2 regions of the Blastococcus sp. OS1-29 genome follow, and region 1 is predicted to be linked to the other one. Evidence: riboswitches for the same ligand, from Rfam matches in the RefSeq annotation. Region 1 holds a riboswitch; the other holds the start of a gene.
The links. A riboswitch is a leader RNA that binds a small molecule or an ion and turns the genes downstream of it on or off. The one in region 1 is predicted to bind S-adenosylmethionine.

Region 1 (5,529 bases):
GCGGTGCCGGTCCGGCACCCCGGCCGCTGGGTCGCCGCGGCCGTCATCGCCGTCCTGGCGCTGATGTTCGTGCACATGCTGATCACGAACCCCGTGTTCCAGTGGGGGTTCATGTTCGACAACATGTTCCGGCCGCCGGTTCTGCGCGGCGTGCAGACGACGCTGGTCATGACCGTCCTCGCGATGCTGGTCGGCGTCCTGCTGGGCATCGTCATCGCGGTCATGCGGCTCTCGCCGAACCCGGTCGTCTCCGGCGCCGCCTGGGCCTACGTGTGGTTCTTCCGGGCCATCCCGCGCCTGGTCCTGCTGTTCTTCTGCGCCAGCCTCGGCGCGCTCTACGGCACCTACGCCATCGGCATCCCGTTCGACCACCAGCTCATGAGCCTGCTCGGCCTCCACGGCGACCTGCGCTTCCTCGGCCTCGACGGCAACCAGATCTTCAGCGGTTTCTTCGCCGGTCTGCTGGGCCTGTCGCTGTCCGAGGGGGCCTACATGGCCGAGATCGTGCGAGCCGGCATCCAGTCGGTCGACCCGGGCCAGACCGAGGCCGCGACCGCGCTGGGCATGAGCCGCGGCCGGGCACTGCGCCGCATCGTGCTGCCCCAGGCGATGCGGGTGATCATCCCGCCCACGGGCAACGAGACGATCGCGATGCTCAAGGACACCTCGCTGCTCATCGCGGTCCCGGTCAGCAACGAGCTGAACTTCCAGCTGCGCGCCATCGGCAGCCGCACGTTCCAGGTCATCCCGATGGCCGTGGCCTCGATCCTCTGGTACCTCGCGCTGTCGAGCGTGCTGATGGTGGGCCAGTACTTCCTCGAGCGGCGGTTCAGCCGCGGGTTCGGCGCGCGGGAGACGCGCGCCCAGCGGGCCGAGCGGGTCGCCCGGTCGGTGGGAGGCACGCATTGACCGAGACCAGCGGGCGGACGCCGATGGTGAAGGCTCCGAGCAGGTGCACAAGGCGTTCGGCCACCTCGAGGTGCTCAAGGGCATCGACCTGGAGGTCGCCGAGCGCGAGGTCATGTGCATCATCGGTCCCTCCGGGTCCGGGAAGTCCACGTTCCTGCGCTGCATCAACCACCTGGAGAAGATCGACGCCGGCCGGCTGTCGGTGGGCGGCAACCTGGTCGGCTACCGCGAGTCCGGCGGGAAGCTGCACGAGCTGCGCGACCGCGAGGTGGCCGAGCGCCGCCGCGACATCGGCATGGTCTTCCAGCGGTTCAACCTCTTCCCGCACATGACGGCGCTGGAGAACGTCACCGAGGCGCCGATCCAGGTCCGCGGCGTGGCCAAGGCGGCCGCCCGCGAGCGGGGCCGGGAGCTGCTCGATCGGGTGGGCCTCGGCGACAAGGCGAACGCCTATCCCAACCAGCTCTCCGGCGGCCAGCAGCAGCGCGTGGCGATCGCCCGCGCGCTGGCCATGGAGCCCAAGCTGATGCTCTTCGACGAGCCGACGTCGGCGCTGGACCCCGAGCTGGTCGGCGAGGTGCTCGACGTCATGCGCGACCTCGCCCGGGCCGGCATGACGATGGTGGTCGTCACCCACGAGATGGGCTTCGCCCGCGAGGTCGGTGACACCCTGGTGTTCATGGACGGCGGGGTGGTCGTCGAGTCCGGAGACCCGCGGCAGGTGCTGACCGACCCCCAGCACACCCGCACGAAGGCGTTCCTCTCCAAGGCGCTCTAGAAGCTCGTCACGACCGCGATCCCGGGCTGCCGGCCGACGTCGGCCAGCGCGGCCGCGGCGTCGTCGAGGCCGAGGCGGCGGGTAATCAGCGGCCGCGGGTCCAGGCGGCCGGCGGCGATCAGGCCGAGCAGCTCCGGATAGGCGTGCGCCGGCATGCCGTGACTGCCGAGGACCTGGAGCTCACGGCTGATGACCCGCTCCATGGGCACCTCCGGGCGCCCCTGCGCGGGGGGCAGCAGACCGACCTGCACGTGCCGCCCCCGCGGGCGGAGGCTGTTGATCGAGTTCCCGCAGGTGACGGCGGCGCCGAGGGCATCGAGGGAGACGTGGGCGCCCCCGCCGCTCAGCTCGGCCACCGCGTCCGGCACGTCCGCGCCGCCGTCCACGGCGTGCTCCGCACCCAGCGCGCGGGCCAGCTGCAGGGCGCCCGGGGCCACGTCGACGGCGATCACCCGCGCGCCGGCCGCCGACGCGATCTGCACGGCCGACAGGCCCACCCCGCCGCAGCCGTGCACGGCCACCCACTCCCCGGCCCGCACCCGGGCCACGTGCACGACGGCCCGGAAGGCGGTCGCGTACCGGCAGCCCAGCGCGGCCGCCGTCGCGAGGTCCAGCTCGTCGGGGACGGCGACCAGGTTCACGTCGGCTGCGTCGAGCGCGACGAACTCGGCCATCGACCCCCAGTGCGTGAAACCCGGCTGGGTCTGGCGGGCGCACACCTGCTGGTCGCCCGCCGCGCACTGCGCACAGGTGCCGCAGGCGTTGACGAACGGCACGGTCACCCGCTCCCCGACGCGCCAGTCCGCCACTCCCGGGCCGACCGCGGCCACCGTGCCGGCCAGCTCGTGACCGGGCACGTGGGGCAGGACGACGTCCGGGTCGTGCCCCTGCCAGGCGTGCCAGTCGCTGCGGCAGACGCCGCTGGCCGCGACCCGCACGACGACGCCGCCCGGCGGCGGCTCCGGGGCAGCGACCTCCCGCACCTCGAGCGGACCACCGAAGGAGTCGAAGACCAGCGCGCGCACGCCCTCAGCCTGCCGGATCCCTCGGACCCGCCATCCGTCCGCCTGCCGACCCGCTCGGCGCGTCCCACGGTGCTCCCACCAGGCAGACGATGATCAACATCACCATGGGCACCCGGTCCACTGTGTGAGACGGATGTTTCACGTGAGACATCGTCCCTCTACGATCGGTACTGGCTCACGAGAGGCAGCGACAAGCACCTGGCTGGCTGCCCGGCAACCTCTACTCCGTCTGAGGTGCTCCAGGGGAAGAGCCGGTCGGACGGCGCCCGTCGTCCGGCAAGACGGAGTCCTCGCGCGCCGCGGGTTCTCCCGACCGAGAGGAGACGGCGCATGAGCGACCCGCAGAGCTGGAGCTTCGAGACCCGGCAGATCCACGCCGGCACCACCCCCGACCCGACCACGGGCGCCCGCGCGCTGCCCATCTACGCGACCACGGCATATCAGTTCCGCGACAGCCAGCACGCCGCCGACCTGTTCGCGCTGGCCGAGATGGGCAACATCTACACGCGGATCATGAACCCGACGCAGGACGCGCTCGAGCAGCGCGTCGCTTCGCTCGAGGGCGGTGTGGCAGCCCTGGCGGTGGCGAGCGGCATGTCCGCCACCACCCTCGCGCTCCTCAACGTGGCAGAGAACGGGGACCACGTCGTCGCGTCCGCCTCGCTCTACGGAGGCACGTACAACCTGCTGCACCACTCGCTGCCCAAGCTGGGCATCACCGTCTCCTTCGTCGAGGACCCCGACGACCCCGAGGCGTGGCAGGCGCTCGTGCAGGAGAACACCAAGGCGTTCTTCGGCGAGACCATCGGCAACCCCAAGGGCGACATCCTCGACATCGAGGCCGTCGCCGGGGTCGCGCACCGCAACGGCGTCCCGCTGATCGTCGACAACACCATCGGGACGCCGTTCCTCGTCCGGCCGTTCGAGTTCGGCGCCGACGTCGTCGTCCACTCCGCGACCAAGTACCTGGGCGGCCATGGCACGGCGATCGCCGGGATCATCGTCGACGGCGGCACCTTCGACTGGGGCAGCGGGAAGTTCCCCGGCTTCACCACGCCGGACCCGACGTACCACGGCGTGGTCTACAAGGACCTGGGTGCGCCCGCGTACGCGCTCAAGGCACGGGTGCAGCTGCTGCGCGACCTGGGGCCGGCGATCTCGCCGTTCAACGCGTTCCTCGTCGTCCAGGGCATCGAGACGCTGTCCCTGCGCATGGAGCGGCACGTCGAGAACACCCTGAAGGTCGCGCAGTTCCTCGAGGCCCACGACGAGGTCGACTCGGTGAACTACCCGAGCCTGGCGTCGTCCCCGTGGCACGCGGCGCAGCAGAAGTACGCCCCGCGGGGCGCCGGTGCGGTGCTGACCTTCGAGCTGCACGGGGGCCGCGAGGCCGGCCGGAAGTTCGTCGAGGCGCTCGAGCTGCACAGCCACGTCGCCAACATCGGCGACGTCCGCAGCCTGGTGATCCACCCCGCGTCGACGACGCACTCGCAGCTCACCGCCGAGGAGCAGCTCACCACCGGTGTCACGCCGGGCCTGGTGCGCCTGGCCGTCGGCCTGGAGGGCATCGAGGACATCCTCGCCGACCTCGAGGCCGGCTTCCGGGCCGCCAAGAGCGCCTGAGATGGGCGGGTGGGTCGAGGGTGATCCGGCGGGCGACCGCCGGTTCCTCGACCTGCCCGGCTCGTTCCGACCCGAGCGCGGGGGCCTGATCCCCGGGGTACGGGTCGCCTACGAGACGTGGGGCACGCTCGACGGGGACGGCGGCAACGCGGTCCTCGTCGAGCACGCGCTCACCGGGGACAGCCACGTGGTCGGCCCGGCCGGCCCCGGGCACCCGACCGGCGGTTGGTGGGACGGGCTGATCGGCCCGGGGCGCGCGCTGGACACCGATCGATTCTTCGTCGTCTGCGCGAACGTCCTCGGCGGCTGCCAGGGGACGACGGGCCCGTCCTCCCCCGGTCCGGACGGCGGCCGGTGGGGCGCCCGGTTCCCGGAGGTGACCGTCGGTGACCAGGTGCGCGTGGAGGCGGCCCTGGCGGACGCCCTCGGCATCGACCGCTGGGCGTGCGTCGTGGGTGGCTCGATGGGCGGCATGCGGGCCCTGGAGTGGGCGGTGGCCCTGCCCGACCGGGTCGCGACGCTGCTCTTCCTGGCCTCCAGCGCGGTCGCCTCGGGTGACCAGATCGGCACCCAGACCACGCAGCAGGCCGCGATCCGCTCCGATCCCCGCTGGCGGGGTGGGGACTACCCGCTCGACGACCCGCCGCTGGCCGGCCTGGGCATCGCCCGCCGTATCGCGCACCTGACCTACCGCAGCGCCTGGGAGCTGAGCGAGCGCTTCGGCAACGAGGTGCAGGACGACGGCCGGTTCGCCGTGGCCTCCTACCTCGAGCACCACGCCGACAAGCTGGGACGACGGTTCGACGCGGGCAGCTACCTGCTGCTGACCGAGACCATGAACAGCTGGGACGTCGGCCGGGGCCGCGGCGGCGTGCAGGCGGCGCTGCGCCGGGTGACCGCGCGGACCCTGGTCGCCGGCGTCGACAGCGACCGCCTCTACCCGCTGGAGCAGCAGGCCCAGGTCGCCGACGCGCTCGGCGTCCCCCTGCGGGTGATCGCCTCGCCGTACGGGCACGACGGCTTCCTGATCGAGGTGGGCGCCGTCGGCGACCTGCTCCGCGAGCTGCTCGCCTCCTAGGGTCAGATCAGCCCGTGGGCGTGTACCGCCTGGGCGACCTCGAGGAAGCCGGCGACGTTCGCGCCGAGCACCAGGTCACCCGGTGAGCCGTACACCTCGGCGGTCTCGGCGCAGCG
Region 2 (5,529 bases), on a different contig from region 1:
GCCCGAGGTCGGTGGCCGGACGCAGAACGATGCCGGGTCGTCCCGCTGGTGGGTGCTGCTCGGCGTGCTGGCCGGGCTCGGGCTGCTGGGCTGGGCGACGGCGGAGCTGTGGGGCCGACGCCGCCGTCGGCGGGTGTCGGCCGTCGAGCCCGACGGCGAGGACGTGCCGCTGCGCTTCGAGGGCGTGACCAAGGCCTACAAGGACGGGTTCGTGGCCGTCCGCGACCTGTCGTTCGAGGTGCGCCGCGGTCAGGTGCTCGGCCTGCTGGGACCGAACGGGGCCGGCAAGACGACGTCCCTGCGCATGCTGATGGGGCTGATCCGGCCGACGGAGGGGCGGATCAGCATCTTCGGGCACGCGGCCGGCCCGGGCGCACCGGTGCTGTCGCGGCTGGGCTCCTTCGTCGAGGGCACCGGCCTCCAGCCGCATCTCTCCGGGCGGGACAACCTCACCCTCTACTGGGCGGCGACCGGCCGGCCCGCCGAGGACGCCCACCTGGACGAGGCCATCGAGGTGGCCGGGCTCGGGACCGCCATCGACAAGCGGGTGCGCAGCTACAGCCAGGGCATGCGCCAGCGGGTCGCCATCGCCCAGGCGATGCTGGGCCTGCCCGACCTGCTCGTGCTCGACGAGCCGACCAACGGCCTCGACCCGCCGCAGATCCACGCGATGCGGGAGGTGCTGCGCTCCTACGCGGCGACCGGCCGCACCGTGATCGTCTCCAGCCACCTGCTCAGCGAGATCGAGCAGACCTGCAGCCACGTGGTCGTCATGGCCAAGGGGCAGAAGATCGCGCAGGGCACGGTGGAGGAGATCGTGGGCACCGGTGGCGCGGTGCTGATCGGTCTGGCCGCCGACGGGGACACCGCGCGGGCGATCGCCGTCCTGGAGGACCTCCCGGGGGTGAGCGCCGAGGTGACCGACGACGGCCTGGTCGCCGAGCTCGACGGCACCAGCCGTGCGCGGGCGCTGCAGGCCCTGGTGGAGGCCGGCGTGGAGGTCGACCAGTTCACGCCGCGGCGCCGGCTCGAGGACGCCTTCCTGGCGCTGGTTGAGGAGAGCTCGTGAGCACCACCGAACACGTGCAGGTGACCGGGGCGGTCGCCGGCTACAAGCCGGGCCGCACGCTGCGCCTGTCGGTGGAGCTGCGCCGGCAGTTCAAGCGACGTCGCACGATCGGCGTCTTCGCGCTGATGGTCGCCCTGCCGCTGATCCTCATCGGCGCGCTGCAGCTCGGGGCGAGCGACAACGCGCAGCAGAACAGCCGGATCAACCTGGTCGACGTCGCCACCGCGAGCGGGCTGAACTTCACCCTGTTCGTGCTGTTCGCGACCACCGGCTTCTTCCTGGTCGTCGTCTTCGCGCTGTTCTTCGGCGACACCGTGGCCAGCGAGGCCCAGTGGGGCTCGCTGCGCTACACGCTGGCCACCCCGGTGCCGAGGGCGCGGCTGCTCCGGCAGAAGTGGTACGCGGCGCTGGTGCTGTCGGTCGGGGCGTTCCTGCTGCTGGTGGTCGTGGGGCTGGTGGCCGGCGGCATCGCCTTCGGGTTCGAGGCGATCACCACGCCGGTGGGCGTGGCGATCGGCCAGGGCGACGGTCTGCTGCGGCTGGCCGGGATGGTCGGCTACCTGACCGTGCACCTGCTCGTGGTCGGCACGCTGGCCTTCTGGCTCTCCACGGTCACCGACGCGCCCCTGGCGGCCGTCGGTGGCGCGATCTTCACGATGTTCGTGTTCGCCATCCTCGACCAGGTGGAGCAGCTCGGATCGATCCGCGACTGGTTCCCGACGGCGGGCGAGTTCGCCTGGACCGACCTGCTGCAGACGCCGGTCGATTCGGGCGCCCTGTTCCGCGGGGTCATCCAGTCACTGGTGTACGCGGCGATCTTCACCGCGCTCGCCTTCCGCCACTTCGCCCGCCGGGACGTGACGTCGTAGCGGCATTGCCTCTCGCACCGAGTGGCTCTGAAGGCGGTTTCAGGGCAACGGCCTGGAGCCAGCGCCGCGTTGCCGCCGCGGGGAGACCGTAGCGTGCGCTGACCTCGATGCACCCCTGAATGGGCATGTCAGGGACATGACGCCGCTCTCGCCGGGGACGACTTCGTCAGAGGCTTGCTCTGACGGCCTGAGCCCAGCCTTCGCCCATGGGCCCATCCGTGGCCCAGACGTTGGGGATGGCGTCGATGCGTGCGGCCATCCCGTCGACCGCGGCACCGTTGGCGGTGATCCAGAGCCGTCCGACCGCGGGTGCCATCTCCAGGTCGCTCACGCTGTCGCCGATCGCGATCGCGTCCGCCGGGCTCAGCCCTCGTCGCTCCAGGTCCCAGGCGATGGCGGCGCCCTTGGTGATGCCGCGCGGCATGAGGTGGTAGATCCGCGCCGGCGCCGGGTCGTCGTCCAGGGTCGTGCGGGCCCGCGGCGGCAGCGCACCGTTGTCCTTCAGGGTCAGCCAGCTCGCGCCCTGCTCGGCGAGCCACGCGTCGACCGCGAGCGGGTCGACCCGGCCGCGCAGCAGGGCATCGGTCTCGTGGGTGGCGTGCCAGGGTGCGTGCCACTCGAGCCGGCCGGGATGCGCGGCGAACAGCCGGTCCACGATGCCCAGCTCCGCCATGACGGCCATCGGCGTCCGGCCCTCGTAGTCGGCGGGAAGTTCCCCGCCGAGCCGGTGCAGCTCCCGGCCGCCGTCCCAGGCGATCGTGGCGCCGAGCTCCGCGATCGCGCCGTCCGCGGCGAAGATCCGGGCGGCCTCCACGACCTGCTCGAAGGTCCGTCCGCTGACCAGGACCAACGTGACGCCGGCCCGGTGCAGCTCGAGCAGTGCGGTCGCCGGGTCGTCGGTCAGGTCGCGTCCTGCGGTGTGCCAGAACGAGCCTCGCGGTCCGACCATCGTCCCGTCGAGGTCGGTGTAGACGATGCGCGCGGAGGAGGGAGGAGCCACAGCTCACATCCTGACCGGCGGTGGGGAAAGGCCCGCGCCTGGGTACAGTGAGCGGCGTTCCACTCATCCAGAGGGGCAGAGGGACACGGCCCGATGAAGCCCCGGCAACCGCCGTCCGTCGCGATGCAGCGACGGCGGGAGGTGCCAATTCCGTCCCGCGCGGCTCGACGGCCCGACGCGGGGAAGATGAGGAGGTAGTCGTCGCATGACTCTGACCGCTCCCACCGCCACCGAGATCCCGGCGTGCCCCGCGCGAGGGCTGGTGTGCCGCAACTGCGGCGCCACCTTCGGGCTGATCGCTGAACACGCCTGCGCCGAATGCTTCGGACCGCTCGAGGTGGACTACGACCACGACCTGCTCACGGCGGTCACCCGCGAGCAGATCGAGGCCGGCCCGCAGAACATCTGGCGGTACGCCGCGCTGCTGCCCGTGGGCCAGGACCCGGCTTCCCGGGTCACCCTCGACCCCGGGATGACGCCGCTGGTGCGCGCCGATCGCCTCGCCGCGGAGCTGGGCCTCACCGGCGGCCTGTGGGTGAAGGACGACTCCGCCAACCCGACCCACTCCTTCAAGGACCGCGTGGTGTCGCTGGCGGCCACCGCGGCCAAGGGGCTCGGCTACCGGAAGATCGCGGCCGCCTCGACCGGCAACCTCGCCAACTCCGTCGCCGCGCACGCCGCCCGGGCCGGCGTCGAGTCCTTCGTCTTCATCCCCTCGGACCTCGAGCCGGGCAAGGTCGTGCAGTCGGCGGTCTACGGTCAGACGCTCGTCGCCGTCGACGGGTCCTACGACGACGTCAACCGGCTGACCAGCGAACTCGCCGAGACCGACGAGTTCGAGGACACCGCGTTCGTCAACCAGAACGTGCGGCCGTACTACGCCGAGGGCTCCAAGACGGTGGGCTACGAGATCGCCGAGCAGCTCGGCTGGCGGATCCCGGCGCAGGTGGTCATCCCCATGGCCTCGGGTTCGCTGCTCACCAAGGTGGACAAGGCCTTCCGCGAGCTCACCTCCGCCGGCATCGTCGAGGCGACCGAGTGGACGATCTTCGGGGCCCAGTCGGCGGGCTGCGACCCGATCGCGACCGCGTTCGACAACGGCTGGGACGTCGTCAAGCCGGTGAAGCCCACCGGCATCGCCAAGTCGCTCAACATCGGCAACCCCGCCGACGGCCCTTACGCGCTCGACGCGATCCGGCGCACCGGCGGCTCGGTCGGCCGGGTCGGGGACGACGAGATCGTCCAGGGCATCCGCGACCTCGCCCGCACCACCGGCGTGTTCGCCGAGACGGCCGGTGGCGTGACGGTGGCGGTGCTGCGGCAGCTGGCCGAGGACGGCCGCCTGGACACGAGCAAGGAGACCGTCGTCCTCAACACCGGCGAGGGACTGAAGACCCTCGACCCGCTGGAGCCGGTCGTCGGGCCCACGCACCGGGTGAGCCCGTCGCTGAAGTCGGCGCGGGAGTCCGGCCTCATCGCATAGCCCGTCACCGGACCGGGGGACGACGTCGCAGAACGTACATATCGATTCTGCGTGGATTACCTGATTTCCGGGCTTTCTTGTTGTACCTTTCCGCGCGGTTCGAGTTCCACGTTCGTGCTGACGGGCGGAAGAGCAGAAACCCGGCCCCCCGATTCAGAGGGGTCGTCCGTCGCACGAAACGTGGGAGCACACGTGGCACAGGGCACCGTGAAGTGGTTCAACGCCGAGAAGGGCTTCGGCTTCATCGCCGTCGACGGCGGTCAGGACGTCTTCGTCCACTACTCGGCCATCCAGATGGACGGGTACAAGAGCCTCGAAGAGGGCCAGCGGGTCAACTTCGAGGTCGTCCAGGGCGCCAAGGGCCCCCAGGCGGACCAGGTCACCGCGGCCTGATCTCTCAGCTCGACACCGAGGCCCGGTCCCCTTCGGGGGGCCGGGCCTCGCTGCGTCTCCGGAGCCTCGGGAACAGCAGGCCCGGGTACCCCGTTCTTGCACTCACAAGGGTCGAGTGCCAGACTCGTTTCTGGCACTCGGGACACCCGAGTGCCAATCAGGTCGGAACGGTGAGGCACCGGTGCGTGGGCCGCAGGAGCGTCCACGCCACTGGCGTCGTCCGTCGCGGGCACCACCCGGCCGTGCACGACCAAAGCCTGGAGGACATCACCACATGGCCAAGATGATCGCGTTCGACGAAGAGGCGCGCCGTGGCCTCGAGCGAGGGATGAACATCCTCGCCGACGCCGTGAAGGTGACGCTCGGCCCCAAGGGCCGCAACGTCGTGCTCGAGAAGAAGTGGGGTGCCCCCACCATCACCAACGATGGTGTGAGCATCGCCAAGGAGATCGAGCTCGAGGACCCGTACGAGAAGATCGGTGCCGAGCTCGTCAAGGAGGTCGCGAAGAAGACCGACGACGTCGCGGGTGACGGCACCACCACCGCCACCGTGCTGGCCCAGGCGCTCGTGCGCGAGGGTCTGCGCAACGTCGCCGCCGGCGCGAACCCGATGGCCCTCAAGAAGGGCATCGAGAAGGCCGTCGCCGCCGTCTCCGAGTACCTGCTCTCGACGGCCAAGGACGTCGAGACCAAGGAGCAGATCGCCGCCACCGCG

Region 2: it holds a riboswitch for S-adenosylmethionine, as region 1 does, so the genes downstream of both, thrC (threonine synthase) here and AC2H4J_RS11055 (bifunctional o-acetylhomoserine/o-acetylserine sulfhydrylase) in region 1, are expected to answer to the same signal.

Annotation. Positions count from the first base shown of each region.
Region 1 covers NZ_JBXXJK010000004.1:16,084-21,612, reverse strand. The annotation lists gene AC2H4J_RS11070 (amino acid ABC transporter permease) at 1-909, shown strand, start outside; gene AC2H4J_RS11065 (amino acid ABC transporter ATP-binding protein) at 953-1,687, shown strand; gene AC2H4J_RS11060 (zinc-dependent alcohol dehydrogenase family protein) at 1,684-2,712, opposite strand; SAM riboswitch class IV at 2,886-3,001, shown strand; gene AC2H4J_RS11055 (bifunctional o-acetylhomoserine/o-acetylserine sulfhydrylase) at 3,043-4,335, shown strand; gene metX (homoserine O-acetyltransferase MetX) at 4,337-5,413, shown strand; gene gdhA (NADP-specific glutamate dehydrogenase) at 5,416-5,529, opposite strand, start outside.
Region 2 covers NZ_JBXXJK010000001.1:425,397-430,925, forward strand. The annotation lists gene AC2H4J_RS02095 (alpha/beta fold hydrolase) at 1-1,069, shown strand, start outside; gene AC2H4J_RS02100 (ABC transporter permease) at 1,066-1,938, shown strand; gene AC2H4J_RS02105 (HAD family hydrolase) at 2,105-2,938, opposite strand; SAM riboswitch class I at 2,999-3,131, shown strand; gene thrC (threonine synthase) at 3,144-4,421, shown strand; gene AC2H4J_RS02115 (cold-shock protein) at 4,614-4,814, shown strand; gene groL (chaperonin GroEL) at 5,089-5,529, shown strand, end outside.